Regions from separate parts of the Nocardia sp. NPDC057668 genome, predicted to be linked through region 2. Evidence: predicted binding sites of a transcription regulator. Region 2 holds the regulator's gene; the other holds the start of a gene.
What was found. The regulator HspR, encoded in region 2, represses chaperone genes until heat shock. The targets are predictions, from matches to a motif close to ANNTGAGTNNNNNNNACTCANNT.
Positions count from the first base shown of each region.

Region 1: a site for HspR is predicted at 6,405-6,427, ahead of lon (endopeptidase La). Genes of this name have one in related genera too.

Region 1 covers NZ_JBHVIC010000006.1:414,252-426,522, reverse strand. Annotated here, with positions in the region: gene ACFVBH_RS32550 (hypothetical protein) at 1-440, opposite strand, end outside; gene ACFVBH_RS32555 (hypothetical protein) at 1-69, opposite strand, end outside; gene ACFVBH_RS32545 (zinc-binding dehydrogenase) at 525-1,532, opposite strand; gene ACFVBH_RS32540 (sporulation protein) at 1,665-2,378, shown strand; gene ACFVBH_RS32535 (alpha/beta fold hydrolase) at 2,731-3,630, opposite strand; gene ACFVBH_RS32530 (TetR/AcrR family transcriptional regulator) at 3,743-4,324, opposite strand; gene ACFVBH_RS32525 (alpha/beta fold hydrolase) at 4,324-5,169, opposite strand; gene ACFVBH_RS32520 (VOC family protein) at 5,397-5,753, shown strand; gene ACFVBH_RS32515 (DUF1801 domain-containing protein) at 5,817-6,269, shown strand; gene lon (endopeptidase La) at 6,506-8,926, shown strand; gene ACFVBH_RS32505 (endonuclease/exonuclease/phosphatase family protein) at 9,081-9,779, shown strand; gene ACFVBH_RS32500 (acryloyl-CoA reductase) at 9,781-10,773, opposite strand; gene ACFVBH_RS32495 (alpha/beta fold hydrolase) at 10,937-11,755, shown strand; gene ACFVBH_RS32490 (enoyl-CoA hydratase-related protein) at 12,122-12,271, opposite strand, start outside.
Region 2 covers NZ_JBHVIC010000006.1:143,814-156,084, forward strand. Annotated here, with positions in the region: gene ACFVBH_RS31370 (DUF5666 domain-containing protein) at 1-603, opposite strand, end outside; gene clpB (ATP-dependent chaperone ClpB) at 690-3,245, opposite strand; gene ACFVBH_RS31380 (NADP-dependent oxidoreductase) at 3,492-4,469, shown strand; gene ACFVBH_RS31385 (FAD-binding oxidoreductase) at 4,604-5,764, shown strand; gene ACFVBH_RS31390 (FAD-binding oxidoreductase) at 5,840-6,625, shown strand; gene ACFVBH_RS31395 (hypothetical protein) at 6,864-7,490, shown strand; gene ACFVBH_RS31400 (globin domain-containing protein) at 7,619-8,791, opposite strand; gene ACFVBH_RS31405 (heat shock protein transcriptional repressor HspR) at 9,344-9,742, opposite strand; gene dnaJ (molecular chaperone DnaJ) at 9,742-10,917, opposite strand; gene grpE (nucleotide exchange factor GrpE) at 10,990-11,595, opposite strand; gene dnaK (molecular chaperone DnaK) at 11,592-12,271, opposite strand, start outside.

The sequences.
Region 1 (12,271 bases), 270 kb from region 2:
AATGGCCGAGGCCGTCTTGTTCGCGCGTTCGGCATCGGCGTCGGACTTGGACCGCTCGTCGACGAACACGAGCTCGGGCAGCTGGGCGCGGCCTGGATCCGGCCGGAGTCGATATCGTCCATGACCTGCGTGATCTGGGCGCGTTCGATCGCGGCCAGGCCCCGTCCGGAGCTGGCGGCGGCGCGGATCGCGTCGTTGGCCTTGCTCATGCGCTCGATCCGCTCGTGGACATCGTCGGTGCGATGTCCGTTCGCGCTGGTGTACAGGACTCCGAAGCCGTCCCGTTCGGCCGGGCGCAGCTGTCTGCTGACCAGGTAGTCCGCTTCCCGGCGTTGTTCGTCGGCGTCGGCGGTGTACTCGCGGATCATCTCCCCAAGCTCGTATCGGCTGACATAGCCCGGCCACATGTCCAGGTCTGCTCGCTCCCCGCCTACGATCACGCCCCCTAGTGCGCGCCCGCTCCTGATCACGGGGAGTCATGTACCCGGAAACCGGGAAGCCCGACCCAGCGCCCCGCCCTCGAATCAGGGCTTTAAGACAATCCGAATCGGGTTGCCTTCCTTGGCCTCCAGCGCGTGCACCGCCTTGGCCGCGTCGGCCAGCGGCACGACCGCGCTCACCGACCGCGAGAAGTCGACCCGCTGCAACCCCTGCAGTTTCACCAGCTGGGTCACGTGCTCGGGCCCCGAGCCGTAATGCCCGCGCAGCTGCTGCTGGAAGAAGCTGAAGGCGGTGCCGCCGGAGACCGTGATCGGCTTGTCGGTCAGGCCGACCAGGACCAGCCTGCCCTGCGGGCCCAGGCACACCACGGCCTGTTCCCGGACCGCGGCGACGCCCGCGAAGTCGAAGGCCGCGGCCAGGCCGGTGCCGGTCGCCGCGAAGATCTTGGCGCGCAGCTCCGGGTCGGCCGGGTCGAAGGCCAGGTCCGCGCCGAACTCGAGGGCGCGTTCGCGGGCGGCGGGGAGGGGGTCGACCGCGATGATGGGGGCGGCGCCGACCAGGCGCAGGAGTTGGACGCCGTGGGCGCCGAGGCCGCCTACGCCCCAGACGCCCACCGGTTCACCGGCTTTGATCTCGGCGGTGGCGGTGATGGCGGCCCAGGGGGTGGAGACCGCGTCCGGGATGAAGCACGCCTGTTCGAAGGGGAGTTCGTCGGGGATCGGGACCAGCGTGTCGACGCGCGCCAGGGTGTACTCGGCCCAGCCGCCGTCGTAGTCGACGCCGCGGGTGAAGGTGGCCTGGCCGCGCATCTCCCCGGCCTGCAGCAGCACCCGGTCGCCGATCTCCGGTCCGGTCACGCCCGGTCCGAGGGTGTGCACGGTGCCCGCGACCTCGTGCCCGAGGGTGACGACGTCGCCCTTCAGGAACAGCGGGGTCAGGGTGCCGTCGATGAGGTGCACGTCCGACAGGCACACCCCGGCCGCCTCGACCTTGATCAGCACGTGGTCGGGCCCGGGTTCGGGGATCGGCACCTCGTCGAGTTCCAACCGGCGGTTCGGTCCCAGGTGTAGACGCGCGGCGAGCATGGTCATCGACTCCTCGTGGCAGATCGGTTCGGCACTCCGACCGCCATGCTAGGCCGACCGCACGCCGGGTTCGGCCGATTGCCCGGGCTGTGGTTCGGTGGTGCCAGGCCCGACGGGGCCGGACGGGAGGTCGGTGCGATGTCCGAGGACGGCGCGGAATTCAAGGTGGACGCCCTGCGGGTGCAGCCGGGCCGGCGGCTCGGCGGCCAGGTGCGCCTGACCGCCGGTGCGGATCCGATGACGGTGTCGCGCACCCGGATTCAGGTGAACTGCCGCAACCCCACCGACCGGTACGACGAGCTCGGTTCCGCGAACCACCTGATCTACCTGGACGAGACGGTGGCGGCCGATACCCGGGTCCGGGACTCGGGCTCGGTGCTGATCCCCTTCCGCATCCGGATCCCGTGGGCCACGGCGCTGACCGAATCGCGTGGCAAGCCGATCTACCCCGTGACGATGGATATCCGCCTGATCGCCGAGCGGGCGGACCGCCCCGCGCTCGGCCAGATCCAGCGCCTGCGCGTGGTGCCGCTCCCCGGGCAGCTCGCCGTCCTGAACGCCGCAGTCGCCCTGGGCGCCGAGCCGAAGACGAGTTCGCTGTTCGCCGGCGGCCAGATTTTCGAGCTGCCCGGCCTGTCCGGCCGCACCGGTTCGGCCAAGCGCCTGGCGCTCACCACCACCGAACACACGCTGGCGGTGAGCTGGTACGAACTCGGCGGTCCCACGGTGGATTCCATCGAGCTCACCCACGATCAGGCGGCCACCGAACCCTGGCCCGACCGCCTGGGGGAGTGGTTCACCCGCCGCCCGTCCCCGCCCCTACCCCCGCTCCCGCCGGACCCGGCCCCCTGATCCGCCGTCGATCTCCCTGGCCGTCGACACGAACGACGGGTTCACCACCCGCTCGTCCCTGGGCATGCGGCCGGCCTGATGTCTGCGCCCACTCCTTCGGTGGCTTGTGATCCCTCGAGCGTCATACGCGCTGTTCGTGGTGACCCGGCATGCTGTTCGACGGCCGCATGCACCTTGTCGCCTGTATCCGGCTGGGCCGGTTCAGCTTCCGGTGTGACCGGTACCGGAGCCGCCGGGGGAGGGGCCAGCGGCGAAGAACCCGCCGACGACATCCGTCCCGCCCGGCGCACGTTAGAGCGAGTGGACGTCGCTGGAGCCGTACGCCCTCGGCTGCGGTCTCCTCGGGTGGTGGTCAATCGGTTCCACACGCGTGCCCGTGTGCCGTTGGAGCCGTCCATCTTTCGGCCGCGACCGGCGCGGGAACCGCGGGGGAGAGGTGGGCGGCGAAGAACTCGGTGACGATCGCCGTCACCTCCGGTGCGCGTTCGAGCATGGCCACATGCCCGCAGCCGTCCAGCCATTCGGCGCGTTCGGGGCGCAGGGCCGCGTTCACGGTGCGGCCGGCGGCGGCCGAGAGGATCCGGTTCTCGGTGCCCCAGATCGTGCAGACCGGTGGCAGCGCGTCGCGATCGGGCCAATCGTCCAGGGCGGCGAACGAATCCAGGTCGCGGACCAGGCCGACCAGGGCGCGGGCGGGGAACCCGGCGGCCAGCGGGGTGACGTAGGGGCATTCGCGGTAGGCCCGCCCGCTGCTGAACCAGGTGCGAATCGTGGTGCGCGCGAACCACTGCGGGGTGTGCCAGCCGCCGAGTACCCGCGCGCCGAACTCGGGCAGGCCGCGCGTGACGCGAGCCGCAAGGCCGAGATCGCCGTGCATGGCGGTGTTCTCGGTGAGCGGGTTGATCGCCACCACCGCGCGCACCAGCCCGGGTTCGCGCCGGGCGAGGGTGAGGCTGATGGCCGCGCCGAGGCAGTTGCCGACCAGGCCGATTCCGGACAGCTCGTGCCGAATCACGAACTCCCGCACCAGTTCGGTGTACCGCTCGAGGGTGTACCCGGCCGCGGGCCGGTCGGAGGAGCCGTACCCGGGCAGATCCAGTGCGTACACCCGATGGTTCCGGGCCAGCGCGGTGAGCTGCGGCATCCAGATCAGGTGGGAGGAACCGGCGTTGTGCAGCATGAGCACCGGCGGGCCGTCCTCGCCCTGCCGGAGATACGCGATGCGGGTGCCGTCGAATTCGAACTCGTCCATGACGCTCCAGGGCCTCGTTGCCGATGGTCTCGAACCCATCGTGCTCCGGAAACGCGCGGACGCCGAGTATTTCCGGGGTTTCGGTGCCGGATCGCGTTGTACGGCCGGGCGTTCAGGAGGGGCCGGTGTCACCCAGCCGCAGCAGCCCCCGGTCGAGGAAGCGGATCATCCACGCGAAGCTGTCGTCCGGGTCGCCGTCCCACTGGAATCCGCCGCCCGCCTGCAGGGTTGCGAAGCCGTGAAAGGTGCTGCGCAAGGTGCGCAGCGCGTGGATCATGTCCGGCTCGGGGATGCGGTACCCCCGCAGCACGGCCGACATGGATTCCAGCAGTCGCGAACTGGGCTGTCCCAGTGGATCTTCCGGCCCCGTCGGTTCGACGCCGACGGTCGCCGCGTATCTGCCCGGGTGGTCGACGATGTATCCGCGGAAGCCCTCGGCGAAGGCCGCCAGCGCCGCGCTGCCCGAATGCCCGTGCATGGCGTCGCGCACGCGCGCGTCGAGTTCGGTCAGGGCGAGGACGGCGATCCCGCGCTGCAGGTCGGCCAGGCTCTCGACGTGTTTGTAGAGCGAGGGCGTGCGCACGCCCAGCCGCTGGGCCAGCGGGCTCAGCGCCAGATTCGCGAAGCCCACCTCGTCGGCCAGCGCCGCACCGGCGGCGATGACCTCGGCTCTGTTCAGTCCGGCGCGCGGCATCAGGCGTGCTCTTTCAGGAACGGCAGGATCAGCTCGGCGGTGCGCTCGGGCGCTTCGGCGTGCGGGTAGTGGCCCGCGCCCTCGACCAGTCCGAGGCTGCCCAGCCCGGCGGGCATGGCGGCGATGATGGCCCGGCCCTCGGCTTCCGGGTTCGGGAAGTCCGGGTCGGCGGTGCCCATGACCAGGAGCGCAGGCTGGGTGACGTTGCCGAGCTGGGCCTGCGCGTCGGCGGGGGTGGACTTGCCGGTCTTCATGAACTCGGCCATCCGGCCGGGTTCGCGCAGCTTCGCGAGCAGCTCGGCGAGGTAGGCGTCGTAGTCGGCGGGCTTGGCCGGGTAGGCCGCGTCCAGGTACTTCTCCCACTGTCGCAGGCTCTTGAAGACGAGGGTCGACATGAGCGCGGTCATGCCGCGGCGGTGCCGGGCCGTCTTGACGAACGCCCCGAGGTCGAACTTCTGCACCCGGGTGAACGGGTTGATCTCGACGATGCCGCTGACCAGTTCCGGCGCTTCGGCGGCGGCGATGGTCGCGGCGCCGCCGGAGAGCGAATGCCCGACGATGACGGCCGGCCCGCCGAGCTTCGCGATGACGGCCAGCAGGTCCCGCGCCACGTCGGTGCGGCTGATGGCGTCCTTCCCGGTCTCGGAAGGCCAGTTCAGGCTGGATTCGCCGTGGCCGCGCATGTCGACGCTGACCACCCGGTAGCCCGCCGCCGCGATGAGGGGCGCGAGGTACCGGTAGGCCTGCCGCCGATCGCCGATGCCGTGTGCGAGCAGCACCAGCGGGCCGTCGCCGATCGAGTCGTAAGCGATGCGCCCGCCGTCGATGTCCAGGTACTCGGTCATGGTGTCCCTCTCTCCGCAGGAGTGAAGCTAAGTTCGATAGCCATAAAGCTAATAGCTTTAGCCATGCGCGTCAACCCCCGGGTTCCGGCTCGGTCCCGGACCGCCGCCCGCGGCGGGCAATCCGTGGACTTTCCGTGGTGCGTTCCGTGGTCGGCACGGATGTCCCGCGCCCGCCCCGGAAATACCGTTGAAGACATCACAACCAGCGAGAACAGGAGCCCGACACCATGACCGCCACCCCCGCCAAGGGCATCAAGACGGTGCTCTACCCGGTATCCGATCTCACCGCGGCCAAGGCGCTGTACACCGCCCTGCTCGGGGTGGAGCCGGAGATCGAGGGCACCTACTACGTCGGCTTCACTCTCGACGGCCACCACATCGGCCTGGTGCCGGACGGCGGCCCGCAGGGCAACACCACCCCGGTCATCTACTGGGAGGTCCCCGACATCGAGGCCAAGCTCGCCGAACTGGGACAGGCCGGCGCGAGGGAGCAGCAGTCCCTGCGCGACACCGGCAACGGCCGCCGCGTCGCCGAGGTGCTCGACGCCGACGGCAACATCCTGGGCCTACTCCAGGACCGCTGAATCCCCAAGTCCCCCAAACATTCCCGCCGCAACGGCACCGAAACACCACCGGAGGAACCCGACATGACCACCGACACCGCCACCAAGACCACCGTCGGCTTCTCGGACGCCGAGCGCGCCGCGATGAAAGCCCATGCCGCCGAACTGAAGACCGAGGCCCGGCGCGGCGGCAAGTCCAGCAAGGCCGACGGCACCGCCGACGTCCTGGCCAAGATCGCCGAGATGAACGACTCCGATCGCGCCCTGGCCGAGCGGGTGCACGCCATCGTCACCGAGCACGCCCCGCACCTGATGCCCAAGCTCTGGTACGGCATGCCCTCCTACGCCAAGGACGGCAAGGTGCTGTGTTTCTTCAAGAGCGCCGAGAAGTTCAAGTCCCGCTACGCCACCGTCGGCTTCGAGGACAAGGCCGGGCTCGACGAGGGCACGATGTGGGCGACCTCCTTCGCGCTCACCGGCCTGACCCCGGCCGACGAGGCGTTCCTCGGCGCGCTGGTCGCTCGCGCCGCCCGGTAGTTCCGAGGCGGAAATACCCTCTGAACTGTGCGTTCGCCCGGGTCACCACGCGGTGGCCCGGGCGTTCGCCGGTGGCGAACAAGGTCGCGGAATTACCGGGCGGGGGTCGGGGTTGATTGGGTAACGCTCAACCTGAGTTGAGTAGGAGACGCTCAATCTTGGAAGAGGTAGAAGTCGTGACCAACACCCAGAACCTTCCGGTCCTATTCCTGACCGATCCGATCGTGCTGCCCGGCATGATCGTGCCGATCGAGCTCGACGAATCCGCACAGGCCGCCATCGACGCCGCCCAGGCCGGCAAGGTCAACCAGGTGTTGGTCGCGCCGCGGCTGGAGCAGGGTTACGCCGCCTACGGCGTGGTCGCCGGCATCGAACAGGTCGGCCGCATGCGCGGCGGCGCGCCCGCCGCGGTCCTCAAGGCCGAGCGCCGGGCGAAGATCGGCCACGGCGTGACCGGCCCCGGTGCGGCCCTGTGGGTCGAGGCCGAACCGGTCGAGACCCCGCCCGCCGACGGCCGCACCAAGGAGCTGGCCGCCGACTACAAGAAGCTGGTCGTGGCGGTGCTGCAGCGTCGTGAGGCGTGGCAGCTCATCGACGCGGTCAACCAGCTCTCGGACCCCGAGGCCATCGCCGACACCGCCGGCTGGGCCCCGTACCTGAGCCATGACGAGAAGCGCGAACTGCTCGAAACCCTCGACGTGGCAACCCGTTTGACCAAGCTCATCGAGTGGACCAAGCAGCACATCGCCGAGACCGAGGTCAACGAGAAGATCAGCGAGGACGTGCGCGAGGGCGTCGAGAAGTCGCAGCGCGAATTCCTGCTGCGCCAGCAGCTCAACGCGATTCGCAAGGAGCTGGGCGAGGACGAGCCCGACGGCGCGGAGGACTACCGCACCCGGGTCGAGAACGCCGATCTGCCCGCCGACATTCGCGAGGCCGCGCTGCGCGAGGTCGGGCGGCTGGAGCGGGCGAGCGATCAGAGCCCGGAGTCGGGCTGGATCCGGACCTGGCTGGACACCGTCCTGGAACTGCCGTTCGGCGTGAAAACCGAAGACAGCACCGATGTCTCGGCCGCGCGCGCGGTGCTGGACGCCGATCACCACGGCCTGGACGAGGTCAAGGACCGCATGGTCGAGTACCTGGCGGTGCGTGCGCGCCGTGCCGCGCGCGGCCTGGAGGTCGTGGGCGGCCGCGGTTCCGGCGCGGTGCTGGTGCTGGTCGGCCCGCCCGGCGTGGGCAAGACCTCGCTGGGTGAGTCCGTGGCACGGTCGCTGGGCCGCAAGTTCGTTCGCGTCGCCCTGGGCGGCGTGCGCGACGAGGCCGAGATCCGCGGGCACCGGCGCACCTACGTCGGCGCGCTGCCCGGCCGCATCGTGCGGGCCATGAAGGAGGCGGGTTCGATGAATCCCGTCGTCCTGCTGGACGAGATCGACAAGGTCGGCTCCGATTTCCGCGGTGATCCGGCGGCGGCGCTGCTCGAGGTCCTGGACCCCGCGCAGAACCACACCTTCCGCGATCACTACCTGGACCTGGATCTGGACCTGTCCGACGTGCTGTTCATCGCGACCGCGAATGTCATGGACACCATCCCCGGCCCGCTGCTGGACCGCATGGAGCTCATCACGGTCGACGGCTACACCGAGGACGACAAGGTCGCCATCGCCCGCGACTTCCTGATCCCGCGTCAGCTCGAGCGCAACGCGCTCACCGCCGACGAGGTGGAGGTCACCGACGAGGCGCTGCGCGAGGTGGCGGCGAACTACACCCGCGAAGCCGGTGTGCGGCAGATGGAACGGCTCATCGCCAAGGCCCTGCGCAAGGCGGCGACCAAGCTGTCGGAGTCGGCGGACACCAGCGCACTGTCCGAAAGCATCATCACCGCCGGTGAATTCGTTCCGGACGCGCCCGGCGCGAGCGGAAACGACTCCACCGCACTGGGTTACGACGCACGGCTGGGCTACGAGCCGGCCACCCCGGTGACGGCGGCCGATCGATTGGTGATCGGCGTCGGCGACCTGAAGGACTACCTGGGCCGTCCGCGCTTCACCCCCGACGGGGTGGAACGCACCGCGGTGCCCGGTGTCGCAACGGGTTTGGCGGTGACCGGCGCCGGCGGCGATGTCCTCTACATCGAGGCCAATGCCGCCGAGGGTGAGCGTTCCCTGACCCTGACCGGTCAGCTGGGCGACGTCATGAAGGAGTCCGCGCAGATCGCGCTCACCTACGTGCGCTCGCACCTGGAGGAGATCGGCATCGAGCCGAAGGTCCTGGACCGCAACATCCACATCCACTTCCCCGCGGGAGCCGTTCCCAAGGACGGTCCGTCGGCCGGCGTCACCATGGTCACCGCCCTGGTCTCGCTCGCCCTCGACCGCCAGGTCCGCGCGGATGTCGGAATGACCGGTGAGGTCACCCTCAACGGCCGCGTCCTGCCCATCGGCGGGGTGAAGCAGAAGCTGCTCGCCGCCCAGCGCGCGGGTCTGAAGACCGTTTTCATCCCCGCCCGCAACGAGCCGGATCTCGACGACGTCCCCGCCGAGGTCCTGGCCGCCCTGGATGTCCGCCCCGTCGCCGACGTGGCCGAGATCCTGGCCTACGCCATCGAACCGGTCATCGAACCGGCGTTGGACGGCCGCCCCCTGAGCGCCACCGCCTGATCGGCGCTCACCCACCGGCCGCGCGTGTCTCCCACACGCGCGGCCGGTGTCGTATCCGACTGGGCTATCGCAGGGCAAACGAACGGCCCGCGGATGTTTCACATGAAACGAAATCCGCACGGTCCGTTCGTTTCTCGTACGGTGGGTGGTTGTGATGACTGTCGCCAGCTGGAATGTGCTGCATCGTGTCCATGCCGACAACTGGGCCAGTGAGATTGCTGGTCGGTGGCCGGACGAGACCGACCGGATAGCGGCGGTCACCGCCCTGGTGGCCGGGCGCGCCGATCAGGTGATCGCCCTGCAGGAGGTCAGTGGCGATCAGCTCGCTGATCTGCGAAAGTCCCTACCGGAGCGAACTTTTCATACCCTGCGGTATCCGCGGGTGCCCAGGCCGAAGCAGGTTGCCTCGCAGTTGTCCGAGGGCTTCGAGGCGCTCGTACTGATCGTGGACGGCCCGAGCCGCACCCTCGCCGCCGAGCCGTTCGACAACGATCCGGGCAACGGCGCGCTGGTTGTGGAGGTCGCCGGGGTGCGGGTGATCGCGACCCATGTCACCGGGGACAATCGGCGGAACCGGCAATTCGCCCGGCTCGCGGAGCTGGCCACACCCGGTCCCGCGGTGCTGCTCGGCGATTTCAACGCCGACAGCAGCACCGTGGCTACCGCCCTCGGCGCGGATTTCGAGATCGCTGTATTCGCACCGGACGGTCCCGCCACCCGCCCGCGCACGACGACCTCGAAGTCCCAGTTCATCGATCACGTCATCACGCGCGGCCTCGCGGTGCGCGAGGCCGCGGTGGTGCCGGTGGCGGGGGTGTCGGACCACAATCTGGTCCGCGCCGCCGTCGGCTAGCTCAGAACTCGCCGGCCACGCCCAGCACGGTGCGGCCGGAGTGGGTGCCCTCGAGCACGGCGTGCAGGACCGACCCGGCCTCGGTGACGGGCGCGTAGTTCTCCAGCACCGAAAGGCTCTGCGGGTTCAGGTCTTTCGCGAGGCGGGCCCAGAGCTCGCGGCGGGCCGCGATGGGGTGCTGCACCGAGTCGATGCCGAGCAGGGACACCCCGCGCAGAATGAAGGGCATGACGGTAGTGGGCAGGTCGGTGCCGCCGGTGAGACCGCTGACCGCCACCGCCCCACCGTATTTCGTGGTGGACAGGATGTGCGCGAGCGAGGTGCCGCCGACGCTGTCGACCGCGCCCGCCCACAGCGATTTGCCCAGCGCCCGGACCTTCTCGCCCTCGGCGGGCAGCCGGCCGATCACCTCGGACGCGCCGAGGGTGGTGAGCAGTTCGGTGGTGCCGAGCTTGCCGGTGGAGGCGATGACCTCGAAGCCGAGCGTGGACAGGATGTCCACCGCGACGCTGCCGACGCCGCCGGTCGCGCCGGTCACCAGGATCGGGCCGGACGCGGGGGTCAGTCCGTGGTCGAGCAGGGCCTGCACGCTCAGCGCCGCGGTGTACCCGGCGGTGCCGATGGCCGCGGCCTCGCGCGGGGTGAGCCCGTCCAGCTTCACCACCCAGTCGGCGGGCACGCGCGCGTACTCGGCGAAACCGCCGTGCTGGGAGACGCCGATGCCGTACCCGTGGGCCACCACCAGGTCACCGGCCGCGAAGTCCGGGCTGTCCGAGCTGAACACCTCGCCGGTGATGTCGATGCCCGGAACGATGGGATAGTCCCGCACCACACCGCCCCCGGGGGTGATGGCGAGACCGTCCTTGTAGTTGGCGCTCGAGAAGTGCACCTTGATCGTCACGTCACCGGCGGGCAGGAAATCCTCGGTGACCACCTCGCGTTCGAGCGTGATCCCGCTGTCCGACTTGCGTGCCACCATCGCCTGGAACTCCATGCACCGAGCATAGGACCCGGCCACCGGACGCGACAGGGCCCGACGCCGCGGACGCGACAGGGCCCGCCCTACGGACGCGGCATTACCCCGCGGGTAATCGCTTTCGCTCACGCCCTTCGCGACCATTGTTCCAGCACGCGAAAAGCAAAGGAGCGCAGCCGATATGCCGACCTACCAGAGCACCGACGGCACCACCCTCGCCTACGAGGACTACGGCACCGGGGACCCGATTCTCTTCGTGGCGGGCTGGTCGCTGAACTCGGAGATGTGGGAGTACCAGCTGCACTACTTCCTCGACCGCGGCTACCGGTGCGTCCTGCCGGACCGGCGCGGGCACGGCCGTTCCGAGCGCCCGAGCACCGGCTACGACGTGGACACCCGCGCCGATGATCTGGCCCGCCTCGTCGAGCACCTGGACCTGCGCGACTTCACGCTCGTCGCGCATTCGGCGGGCGGCGCGGAGGCGGTGCGCTATCTGGCCCGGCACGGGCAGGATCGCGCGGTGCGCCTGGCCCTGCTGGCGCCCGCGATCCCGTACCTGTGCCAGACCCCGGACAACCCGGTGGGCGCCCCGCTCGAGCTGCTCGAGGCCTCCCTGCACCAGCTGCGCACCGACCGTCCGCAGTGGTTCGCCGATCGCGCGCAGGGCTATTTCGCCACCCACCTGCGCCCCGGCACGAGTCGTGCGGTGATGGACCTGGAGATGAGCCGCTGCCTCTCGGCCTCCCCGTACGCCTCGGTCGAGGTGCAGCGTCAGCTCTTCACCTCCGATCACCGCCCCGATGTCGAGGCGCTGACCCTGCCGACCCTGCTGCTGCACGGCTGGGCCGATCAGTCGATCCCGATCGAGATCAGCAGCAGGCAGGCGGTGCTGCTCGCCCCGCACGCGGTGCTGAAGGAGTACCCCGACGCCGGGCACGGCCTGTACATCACGCACGCCGCCGAGGTGAACGCGGAAATCCTGGCCTTCATGAAGGAATGAGCGGGGGACCCGGGAAGTGCCCCCCGCGCGGTGGCGGACCAGCGACCACACAGCCGCGGTGACCTTCGCCCAATCACGGCCTCGGCCGGCACATCCTGGTGCCCGCCCTTGGAACCGGTGCGCACACCCTCGATCGTGTCCACCGCGGCAATGCGGTCCACGACCTGACGGCCGGACGCCGGTCACCGCGTGCGGCGCGGCCCCGCGGTCGGCCGCCGGGGTGCAGCGACCGGCCGAGCGGCGGGGTGCGGCGACCGGCCAGGCGGCGGGGTGCGGCGACCGGCCAGGCGGCGGGGTGCGGCGACCGGCCGGGCGGCGGGCCGGAGGCGGGGCGCGGCGGGTTGCCGCCGCTCCCCGATTCTCGGCTCAGGCGAACTTCGGCGCCCGCTTGCCGACGAACGCGGCGATGCCCTCGGCGCCGTCGGCCGATTCGGCGGAATTCGTGATGAACGCGGCTTCGGTGGCCAGCTGCTCCTCGAGCGTGTGCTGCCCCGACACCAGCAGCAGCTTCTTGAC
Region 2 (12,271 bases):
GCCGGGGATCTGCGGCACGCCGCTGGGCAGCGGTTGCGAGGAGGTGTTCGGCTTGCTGGGGAAAACGAAGGTGGGGGCCGCGGTGGTTCCGGCGGCGGTGGGCGACTCGGGCGTGTTCCGGTTGGCCAGGAGCACTCCCACCGCCACGCCGATGACCGCGATGCCCGCGAGGGCGGCCAGTCCGAGCCCGATCCACAGCCCGGTTCTGCGCGGCGGCTCGGGGGCGGGCGGGCGCGGGAATCCGGCGGGCGGATAACCGCCCGGCGCGCCCGGGCCGCCCGGGTAGTTCGGCGGCGGCTGCGGGACGTAGCCGCCCGCGGTGTCGTAGGTGCTCGTCGGCACGTACCCGGCTCCGGCCTGGTAGGCGGCCGTCGGTTCGTACCCCGCACCTTGTTCGTACCCGCCCCAGCCCGCGTCGTGCGGCGGGATCACGCGGGTGGCCTCCGGACCCGGCGGCACTCCGAAATACTCGGTCGGCCCGTACGCGTCCGCGGGATCGGAAGTGTGCCCGACCTGCCCCGGGGCGGGCGCCATCTTCTCGGTCGGTCCCTCCCCCGGGCTCACGTCGGGCCGCCGCGCCCACGGATCGCTCGGATTCGTCATGACCTCCAGCCTAGGCTGCCGAGCTCTCCGCAGCCGCGAACTCGACCGAGCGGTGTGCTCTTGCACCGCCCGGCCGAGATCCGCGATTACCTGCCCACGATGAGGTGATCGCCGTCCGAACTCACGTTCACCTTGACCGTGTCACCGTCCTTGACCTCGCCGGCCAGCAGCTCCTTGGCGAGGGTGTCGCCGATGGACTGCTGGATGAGCCTGCGCAGCGGGCGCGCGCCGTAGGCCGGGTCGTAACCGCGCACGGCCAGCCAGAAACGGGCCGAATCGGACACGTCCAGGTTCAGGCGACGCTGGGCCAGCCGCTTCTGCAACTGCTCCAGCTGGATGTCGACGATGCCCTCGAGCTGTTCCTCGTCCAGCGGATGGAACATCACGACATCGTCGAGCCGGTTCAGGAATTCCGGTTTGAACGCGGCGCGAATCGCGTTCATGACCATCTCCTGCGAACCGCCCGCTCCCAGATTCGAGGTGAGAATCAGGATGGTGTTGCGGAAGTCGACCGTGCGGCCCTGACTGTCGGTGAGCCGCCCTTCGTCCAGCACCTGCAGCAGGATGTCGAACACATCGGGATGCGCCTTCTCGATCTCGTCGAAGAGCACCACGGTGTACGGCCGCCTGCGCACCGCCTCGGTCAGCTGACCGCCCTGGTCGTAGCCGACGTAGCCGGGGGGCGCGCCGACGAGCCGGGCCACCGAGTGCTTCTCGGAGTACTCGCTCATGTCGATGCGCACCATGGCGCGTTCGTCGTCGAACAGGAAGTCCGCCAAGGCTTTCGCGAGCTCGGTCTTGCCGACGCCGGTCGGGCCGACGAACAGGAACGAGCCGGTGGGCCGGTTCGGATCGGCGACCCCGGCGCGCGCCCGGCGCACCGCGTCGGACACCGCCCGCACGGGTTCGCGCTGACCGATGACGCGCCGCTCGAGCTCCTCCTCCATGCGGAGCAGCTTCTGCGTCTCGCCCTCGAGCATGCGGCCGACCGGAATGCCGGTCCACGCCGAGACCACCTCGGCGATGTCGTCCGGCCCGACCTCCTCCTTGAGCATGACCTCACCGTCGGCGGCGACACCGGCCTTGGCCTCGGCCGCGTCGAGTTCCTTCTCCAGCGCGGGAATTCGCCCGTAGCGGAGTTCGGCGGCCGTGCCCAGATCACCGTCGCGCTCGGCGCGCTCGGATTCCCCGCGCAGGGTCTCCAACTGCTCCTTGAGCACGCGCACCGAATCGATGGCCTGCTTCTCGTTCTGCCAGCGGGTCATGAGCTGGTTCAGCACCTCGCGGTCGTCGGCGAGTTCGGAACGCAGCTTCTCGAGCCGGGCCTTGGACGCCTCGTCGGTCTCCTTGGCGAGGGCGACCTCCTCGATCTCCAGCCGGCGCACCGCGCGTTCGACCTCGTCGATCTCCACCGGGCGCGAATCGATCTCCATGCGCAGCCGGGAGGCGGCCTCGTCGACCAGGTCGATGGCCTTGTCCGGCAGGAAGCGCGAGGTGATGTACCGATCCGAGAGCGTCGCGGCGGCGACCAGCGCCGAGTCGGTGATGCGCACGCCGTGGTGCACCTCGTACCGCTCGTTGAGCCCGCGCAGGATGCCGACGGTGTCGGCCACCGACGGCTCGCCGACCAGCACCTGCTGGAACCGGCGTTCGAGGGCCGGATCCTTCTCGATGTGCTGGCGGTATTCGTCGAGGGTGGTCGCGCCGACCAGGCGCAGTTCCCCGCGCGCGAGCATCGGCTTGATCATGTTGCCGGCGTCCATGGCGGATTCGCCGGTCGCGCCCGCGCCGACGATCGTGTGCAGCTCGTCGATGAACGTGATGACTTGGCCCGCACTGGATTTGATCTCCTCCAGCACCGCTTTCAACCGCTCCTCGAACTCGCCGCGGTACTTCGCGCCCGCGACCATCGCGCCCAGATCCAGCGACACCAGCTTCTTGCCGCGCAGCGATTCGGGCACGTCCCCGGCGATGATGCGCTGGGCCAGGCCCTCCACGATGGCGGTCTTGCCGACGCCGGGTTCGCCGATGAGCACCGGGTTGTTCTTGGTGCGCCGCGACAGGACCTGCACCACGCGCCGAATCTCGTTGTCGCGCCCGATGACCGGGTCGAGTTTGCCCTCGCGCGCCTGGGCGGTCAGGTCGGTGGAGTACTTCTCCAGCGCCTGGTAGCTGCCCTCGGGATCGGCGGTGGTGACGCGGGCGTTGCCGCGCACGGCGGTGAACGCCTCGCGCAGGGTGTCCGCGGTCGCGCCGTACTTCAGCAGCAGCTGCGAGACGTCCGAGTCACCGGCGGCCAGGCCGACCATGAGGTGTTCGGTGGAGACGTATTCGTCTCCCATCTCGGTGGCCAGCCGCTGGGAGGCGGTGACCGCGGCGAGCGCCTCGCGCCCCAGATTCGGGGTGGTGGTCGCGCCGGAGGCCCGGGGCAAACGGTCGACGATGTCCTGTGCCTCGCCCCGCACCGTCGCGGGGTCGACGCCCACGGCCTTGAGCAGCGGCGCGGCGATGCCATCGGTCTGATCCAGCAGCGCCACGAGCAGGTGCGCGGGCCGGATCTCCGGATTGCCGGCCGCCGAGGCCGCTCCCAGGGCGGCGGTCAGGGCCGCCTGAGTCTTGGTGGTGGGATTGAACGAGTCCACAAGTCCCCTTTCCTACTGATTGCTTTGCCGGTTTCAACGCAGTAGAAGTTGAGTCTGTTCCGCTCAAGTTCAATATTTTCAGGCCCCGCCGCACTGCCCCCTCACGCTACTCGCCGCGCGGCGGGCCGATTGGCCCGAATCACGGTGCACACGGGGCATATCGGCCTACGATGAGGCCGTTCGTCGACGCATCACCCGCTCGTCCCATGCTCGGCTCGGAATACACCCCGAACGAATGGAGCAGCAATGCGCGCGATCGTGGTTCGTGAGTTCGGCGGCAGGGCCGAGGTCACCGAGATGCCGACCCCCGAGGCCGGGCCCGGGACCCTGCAGATCCAGCTCGACGCCGCCGGGGTCAACCCGTTCGACAAGCGCCTCATCGACGGTTTCCTGGACGGCAAGCTGCCGCACGAGTTCCCGATGATCCCCGGCGTGGACGGCGCGGGGGTCATCTCCTCGGTGGGCGCGGGCATCGAGGATTTCGGCGTCGGCGACCGGGTGGTCGGCAAGTTCCTGATTCCGCCGGTGGGGCACGGGACCTTCGCCGAGTACATCGTGGTCCCGGCCGCCTCGATCATCGCCAAGGTGCCCGATTCGGTGACCTCCATCCAGGCCGCGGCCCTGCCGACCGCGGGGATCACCGCCCTGGATCTGGTGCACGCCGCGCGGCTCACCGCCGGGCAGCGGGTGCTGGTGGTCGGCGCGTCCGGCGGGGTGGGGTCCTACCTGGTGCAATTGGCCGCGCTGGCGGGCGCGCACGTCATCGCCACCGCCCGGCCCGACGACACCGATCGGATGATTCGCCTGGGCGCGGCCGAGGTGGTCGACTACGGGCGGATCCCGGTCGGCGATTCGCCCACCCGGGAGCAATCGAGCCCGCTGTCGGTCGCCGATTCCGTGCGAATGAGCACACCCGGCGGGGTCGACGTGCTCTTCGATCTGGTGAGCGATCCGGCCGGATTCGGCGCGAACGCGGAGCTGGTGCGGGACGGCGGAGCGGCCTACACCACCGCCGGGTCCGCCGGGGGCGCCGATCTGAAGGGGCGCGGCATTCGCGGCGGGGATTTCGAATCCTCCGGTGGCGCACCGGAATTGCGGGAGCTGCTGCGCGACGTGGGCAACGGCGATCTGGTGGTGCCGATCGACGCCACCCCGCCGCTGGAGGGAGCACCCGATGTTATCGGCGCCTCCGGTGCGCGTGGTAAGACGGTGCTCGTCATCTGAACCTCGGGTTACACAAATTGGCCTGCTCCGGCTATATCCGTGCGACCACCGTTTTTTCAGGGATACTTGACGCGGAGGGCGCCCTGGAACCGGGTGCGTCCGGGGTACAGCACACGAAAGGAATGTTCGACGTCGTGGATGCGCGTTCGGCAGCGCTGGTCCGCGCAAACTTCCGGACAGTCGTAGAGGCACCGCACGGGCCCGAACGGCTGATCAGCGCGTTCTACGGTCACCTCTTCGCAGAGATTCCCGGCTTGCGGGAACTCTTTCCTTCCGCCATGGACATGCAGCCCAAGCGGCTGATGACGGCCATCCAGTTCGTGCTGGACAATCTCGAGGACTGGGACCGGGCACAGCGCTTCCTGGAGCAACTCGCGCGCGACCACCGCAAGTACGGTGTGGAGGCCGCCCACTACGACATGGCGGGCCGGGCGCTGCTGGCGGCGTTCCGCAGCTACAACGGCACCGGGTATTGGAGCCGCGAGCTGGAGCAGGGGTGGCAGGACATCACCATCCTGATCTCGGCGTCCATGGCGATCGGCGCCAATTCCGATAAGTCGCAGCCCTATTGGGAGGCCACCGTGGTCGGGCACCGCCGGGTGGTGGACGACCTGGCCATCGTGCGGCTGCAGTCGGACACCCCGATCCCGTATCAGGCGGGCCAGTACGTGCCGATCGCGATTCCGCAGCGGCCCAAGATGTGGCGATACTTGTCACCGGCCATTCCGACCAACCCGTACGGGGAGATCGAGTTCCACGTGCGCAAGGTGCGCACCGGCTGGGTGAGTCCCGCCATCGTCAACGAGACCGAGGTGGGCGATCGCTGGATGATCGCGGCGCCGCTGGGCGGGCTGCACGTGGATCTGCGCAGCCGCCGCGATGTGCTGATGATCAGTTCCGGCACCGGCATCGCGCCGATCCGGGCGCAGTTGATCGAGATGGGCAGGCGCGGCATCAATCCGCGCGTGCACCTGTTCATGGGCGGGCGCTATCCCTGCGATCTCTACGATGTGGAGAACCTCTGGCAGCTCTCGCAGAGCAACCCGTGGTTGACCGTTATTCCGGTGTGCGAGAACGAAACCAACCCGTGGTGGCATCCCCACGCGCCCGCGGATCCGCCGTTCGGCATGCATCGGCGGCTGATCGGTAACCTGGGCGCGGTGGTGGCGAGTTTCGGCGCCTGGGAGGACCGGCAGATTCAGATCGCCGGGTCGGCGCGCATGATCGCCGACACCAGACGGGCGCTGATGGCGGTCGGCACGCCGGAGCGCAATATCAGCACCGATCCGGTGTAGTCCGATCACTGCGGGCGAATGCCCTTGCAGGACAGCTGTTTACCAGTTCGGTAGTGGAACGATCAGGAGTGTGCGGTGACCCTCGACCCCGACCAGACCGGTGAGATCCCCCTCGGCCCGGTGACCGAATGGACCGCCACCGTGGTCGGCGTGCACCGCCTGCGCGAGGACACGACGGTGGTCCGCCTGATCGGTGAGTTCGTGCCCTTCGCCCCCGGCCAGTCGGTGGAGGTCCGCACACCGCAGCACCCGAACATGGTGCGCCGCCTGTATTCCGCGCTCCCGCCGTCCCTGGACGGCAAGCTGGAGTTCCATGTCCGCGCGGTCCCCGGGGGCTGGTGCAGCGGTTCCCTGGTGACCGACACCCGCGCGGGCGACGAGTGGCGGATCACCGCTCCCGCCGGCTGGCTCGCGGTCCACGAGGCCGCCGCGGAACTGATCCTGGTCGCCGACGGTGTAGGCCTGGCTCCCCTGCGCGCCCTCCTCCTGGACCTGACCCGCCGCCCCCACCCGCCCCGCACCCACCTGTTCGTCGGCGCCCGCTACCCCCGCGACCTCTACGCCGCCGACATGCTGGCCCTGCTCGGCAACGAACTCCCTTGGCTGACAATAGTTCCCGTGGTCGACTCCGACAACGACCCCGCCCACCCCGACCCCTGGTACGACCAGTGCCGTGTGGACATAGGCTTCCACCCCGAGGAGCTGGTCCCCGGCCCCCTGGCCGCGGCCCTGTCCCGGTTCGCCCCCCTCGACCACCAGCAGATCCTGGTCTGCGGCGGCATGACGGCGGTGGAGACGACGGTCGACATCCTGGTCGACACCGGGACGCCCATGGAAAACATCCGCTACGAGGCCTTCTGAGGAACCGCCCGGACGCTAACCACGGATCAAACCGGTTATTCGGCGATTACCTCATCCAAGTCGGCCGCGGTAAGGACGCGACGCCCCATCTCCTGCAACCGCACCGAGCTCTGCGCCCGAATCGCACACGCGATCGAGCTCCGCCGAGGTCAGGGTTGGCAGGTCGGCGATAAATGCCGACAGCTCCTGCTGTAGGTGCCGCTCCATACTCCAAGGAGAGAATGAGGGGAGAGTTAGGTTGACTCGCAATGCCGACATCTACCGGGAGCTCCACGCTACGAGCCCGGCCGGTCTCGTCGTCTTCGCCCTCGCCTGCGCGGAGCGCGGAAGCGGGATTTTTCAGGCCCTTGCGGAACATGTTGAGGGGGAACAGCTTTCCGGCATCCTCGAACTGGCGTGGAGCGCGGCCGCCGGTGACGCCGACGACGGCGATTCGGCCGCGACCGTTGAAGAATTCGAAGAGCTGGCGGAATCTTTCGATCCGGACGAGTCAGACACGTCGTTCTTCGTCGTACAGTCCGCGCTGCTTGCCGTGAACGCGATCGCGCTTCTGTCGGATCCGCGCCCCGCGCGGGCGGAGCTGTCCGGTCAGACCCTGGAAACACTGCTCGGGGACTTCGACTTCCGGCTGAGCGGGCAGACCGCGGTCATCGTTCGTGCCGGCGAAACCCCACCGCCGCCGGGAAGGCTGCAGCGACTGGAGCAAGAGGCTCAAACCGCGACCATGCGTGCGTTGACGGCACTGCCCAACGGCGATGTTGCGTCGCGGGAGTTCCTCGACGAGATCCGGGAGTCGTGCCGGGCGGCTCGCGATGAAATCGCCTCTGCCACCGAAGCTGTGGCCGAACTCGCAGGGTGGCTGTAGCACGGGCTTCCACAGAGCAGCCGTGTCGTACGACGATCTCGACGGTGGCCGACGCGGAAGAGTTGGTGAACCCGCGCCGCTGCCAGTCGTACGGCAGCGGCGCGGGGGTTTGGGGGGACCCGCGCCCGTTAGAACAGGGGATCGTGGCGGATGTTTTTCGTCGAGATCCCGGCCGCCATCAGGCGGAACTTCGTTGTTTGGACCATCGAGGGGGCGCCTACTATTTGGACGTCGCGATCTTCCCAGGCGCCGAAACTTGCCACTATCTTTCCTATTTGGCCTACCCGGCGGGGTTCAAGGCCGGGGTACTCCTTCGGCTCCTCCGTCGAGGTGTCGAAGTGCCACCAGGGATTTTCTTCGCTTTCGGTGACGGGGTGGACCGTCAGCCATTTGTTCGCCTGGGCCAGTTGGCTCAGGACCTCGAGGTCGTAGAGGTCGCAGGGGTAGTGGCCGCCTACGAAGATGTCGACCTTCGGGTTCGAGCGGCGCTGGGTCATGGCCATCAGCTGGGCACGTAGGGGAGCTATGCCGGTGCCGCAGCCGACCATCAGCATCTTGCGGCGGGTGTTGCGGGGGACGCCGAGGCCGCCGAGGGGGGAGCCGATCAGCCAGCGTTCGCCGACCTTCGTGTGGCCGACCATCGCGGGGCTGACCCAGCCGCCGGTGACGCCGCGGATGTGGAACTCGATCTCGCCGCTGGGATTCGAGGGAATCGCGGGCGAGAGATAGCGCCACATCCGGGGGCGGGAGGGCACCTGCACGCTCATGTACTGGCCGGCCGCGTACTGCATGGGCTGGTCCAGTTGCAGGCGCACGATGGAGAGATTGCGCAGGACCTCGCGGTGCTCGATCACGGTGCCGGTCCACACCGGCGGGGTGCTCTCGGAATCGGCGGCGCCGATCATGGTGTCGGCGATGACGCCGAGCCCGGCATCCCAGGCCTGTTCGACCTCGTCGGTCCACATCTCGGTGCCCGCGTACGCCTGCATCGCGGTCTTCAGCGATTTGGCCACCGCCGCATAGTGTTCGGCGACGACACCGTACTTGCGATGGTCGCGGCCCAGTTGCGCGAGGAAGGGCAGGAGCTTGTCCGGCTCCTCCAGCCTGTCCACCACGTAGGCGATGGCCTTGACGAGGCGGTCGCGCTGGGCGTCCAGGGCCGCGGGGAAGAAGTCCCGCACCTGTGGGTAATCGGTGAAGAGGATGGCGTAGAAAGATCGAGCGAGTTTTTCGGGGCCGCCGTCCTCCGCAGCAACCGCCTTGAACGTCGTTCTTATCAATGCGACGGTCCGCGAATCCATTTGTGTCACAACCCCATTTCGCACTCGAACACAGGCGAATCCGGCGAGTGCAGTGCTGCGGGACACTCGACAGCAGCCGTTGGTGAGCAAGTGTAGGCGAGGTTTGCCAGCAACGGAACGGGACCTTTCAAACACACCCCTGCAATTCCCTGAAAACCAGGCAAAGGCGAGCAATCTCCCCAGAAAACAGACTGATCAACTAGGAAACGCCGTGCGACACGGGTTTTCACCCATCGACCATGCGTGATCCGTTTTGCAAGACTCAGAAAACGAGCGACCCCACCGCAACCCTGACGGTTCCGAAATCCCCAAGTCGCTCACGACAAATCCAGCAAAATTCACAAATTCCCAACCGACCGGTCTAAATGTATTACCCCGAAACCCCCGGCGCCACCCCGCATCCCCCGCAACACCATTGTTTGCCGCACACAACTAAATTCAGCACATTGCCTGCAACAAACCGCATCAGTGCGAACACCACCCGGCACCCCCGCCCGAAACAAAAGCAGCGCCCCGGAATCCGGGACGCTGCCTGTCGCTGCCGAACCTCCGCTACGGGAGATTCCGCCGATGGCGGGGCTGCCACACCACCAGGGCCGTACTGCGCTGCGGCGGAGTCAGGTCCGGCCGGTAGCCCGCCCGCAACCGCTCCACCTCCGCACCGAGTTCGGCGACCCGCTGCTGTAGCTCTTCCACCTGATTGGTGAGCTCGATGATCCGTTTGATGCCCGCCAGGTTGACGCCCTCGTCCTGGGACAGCCGCTGCACCTCGCGCAGCAGCTGCACATCCCGGTCCGAGTAGCGCCGGCCGCCGCCGGAAGTGCGTTGCGGCGACACCAGACCCAGGCGGTCATAGGTGCGCAGCGTCTGGGCGTGCATGCCCGCCAGCTGCGCCGCCACCGAGATCAGGAAGTACTGCGCCTCGGTGGCCTTCTTCGGATCATGACTCATTACGCACCTGCCCATCCAGCACGCGGATCGAAGCCACTGGTCTTCTCCGCCTCCGCGTAGCGCCGCAGCGCCTCGGTGGCATCATCGTCCAGCTTCTGCGGTATCGCGACCTTGACGGTGACGAGCAGATCGCCGGCGCCTCCGTCGCGCTTGGACACACCGCGCCCGCGCACGCGCAGGGTGCGGCCGTCGGCGGTGCCCGGGGGCACCTTCACGCCGACCCGGCCCTCCAGCGTCGGCACGGAAACCGTTGTCCCCAGCACCAGTTCGCTGTAGCTGACCGGCAGCACCAGGGTCAGATCGTCGCCGTTGCGGCCGAAGACCTTGTCCTGGCTGACGTGCACGGTGACGAACAGATCCCCCGGGGGCGCGCCCCGCAGACCCGCTTCACCCTGGCCCGCCAGCCGAATCCGCTGTCCGTCGCGCACACCCGGGGGGATACGCACCGTGATGGTGCGGGTCCGATTCTGGATGCCCGCGCCCCGGCAGTCGACGCACGGATCGTCGATGATCGACCCGGTGCCCCGGCAGTCGTCGCACGGTTCGCTGAACCCGAACGCGCCCTGGTTCCGGCTGACCACGCCGGTTCCGTTGCAGTGCGGGCACACTCGCGGACTGGTGCCGGGCTTGGCGCCACTGCCGTGGCAGGTGGTGCACGCGGCCGGGCTGGTCATGCGCAGCGGCACCGTCACGCCCTGGGCGGCCTCGCGGAAGCCCAGCGTCGTCTCGGTTTCCACGTCGCTGCCGCGGCGCGGCCGGGACGAGGTGCGGGTTCCGCCCCGGTTGAACAAACCACCGAGGATGTCGCCCAGTCCGCCGTCGGCGCCACCGGGCTGCGCCCCGCCGAAGATATCGCCGAGATTGAAGTCGCCGGAGAAACCGCCGCCGCCCTGGCTGTAACCACCGCCGGGCGAGAAGCCGCCGCGGCCGAAACCGCCGCTGGCGAAGAGCTTTCGCGCTTCGTCGTACTCCTTGCGCTTATCCGGATCCGACAGCACGGCGTGCGCCTCGCTGACGGTCTTGAACCGCTCCTCGGCCTTCGCGTCACCCGGGTTCTTGTCCGGGTGCAGGTCACGGGCGAGCTTGCGGTACGCCTTCTTGATCTCTTCGGGGGTCGCGCCGGAGGCGATACCCAGCTCCTTGTAGAAGTCCTTCTCGAGCCACTCCCGATTCACCGGGCATCCCCTCCTTTCGATTCGATCGACACCGGAACCGGTGTCCGGACCCCGGTCGGGGTCGCTGTCGTATTACTCGACGCCAGCGGCATCGGGACCGCCGTTCGCCGAGTCCGGCGCGGCAGCGCCGTTCAGATCCGCCACCGAGTCGGTGACACCGACCAGTGCGTGCCGCAGAACGCGATCGCCGAAGCGGTAGCCCTTGCGCATGACCATGCCGAGTACCGGGTCGTGCCCGGAACCCTCGTGCTGCACGGCCTCGTGCAGGGTCGGGTCGAAAGGCTCGCCCTCCGAACCGAAGTCCTGTAGCCCCTGCTTCTGCAGGGCGGTGACCAGCTTGTCGGCCACCGACTTGAGCGGGCCGTTCTCGAGATCGCCGTGCGCGCGCGCCCGGTCGAGATCGTCCAGCACCGGGAGCAATTCGCTCACGATGGTCGCTTTCGCGTTGTCGATGGTGGCCTGACGGTCACGCTCGACGCGGCGGCGGTAATTGGCGTATTCGGCGGTGAGCCGCTGCAGGTCCGAGGTGCGCTCGGCGAGTTCGGCGCTGATGGCGTCGGCGAGGGAGTCCTCGGCGAGCGCATCTGCGGCCGAAGCCGCGGCGAATTCCTCCGCCGCGGCCTCGCCTACCTCACCCGAGACCGTATTCGGTTCCTGCTCCGGGTTCGGATTCGTCACTTCTTCTCCGGCTCCTCGACGACCTCGGCATCGACGACGGTGTCATCGGCGTCGGGCGCGCCCTGGCCGTTGGCCGAAGCGCCCTGCTCCTGCGCCGAGGCATCGTAGATGGCCTGGCCCAGCGCCTGCGACTCGGTCGCGAGCTTCTCCACCGCGGACTTGATGACCGCGATGTCGGTGCCCTTGAGCGCCTCGTTCGCCTCGGCGATGGCCGCCTCGACCTTGGTCTTGATGTCGGCCGGGACCTTGTCCTCGTTGTCCTTGATGAACTTCTCGGTCTGGTGCACCAGCGACTCGGCCTGGTTGCGGGTCTCGGCCTCTTCGCGACGGGCCTTGTCCTCCGAGGCGTGCGCCTCGGCGTCCTTGACCATGCGATCGATCTCTTCCTTGGACAGACCGGAGCCGTCCTGGATCTTGATCGTGTTTTCCTTGTTGGTGCCCTTGTCACGCGCGGTCACGTGCACGATGCCGTTGGCGTCGATGTCGAAGATGACCTCGATCTGCGGCACGCCACGCGGGGCCGGCGGGATGCCGGTCAGCTCGAAGGAGCCGAGCAGCTTGTTGTGCGAAGCGATTTCGCGCTCACCCTGGAAGACCTGGATCTGCACGGACGGCTGATTGTCGTCGGCCGTGGTGAAGGTCTCGGACCGCTTGGTCGGGATCGTGGTGTTGCGCT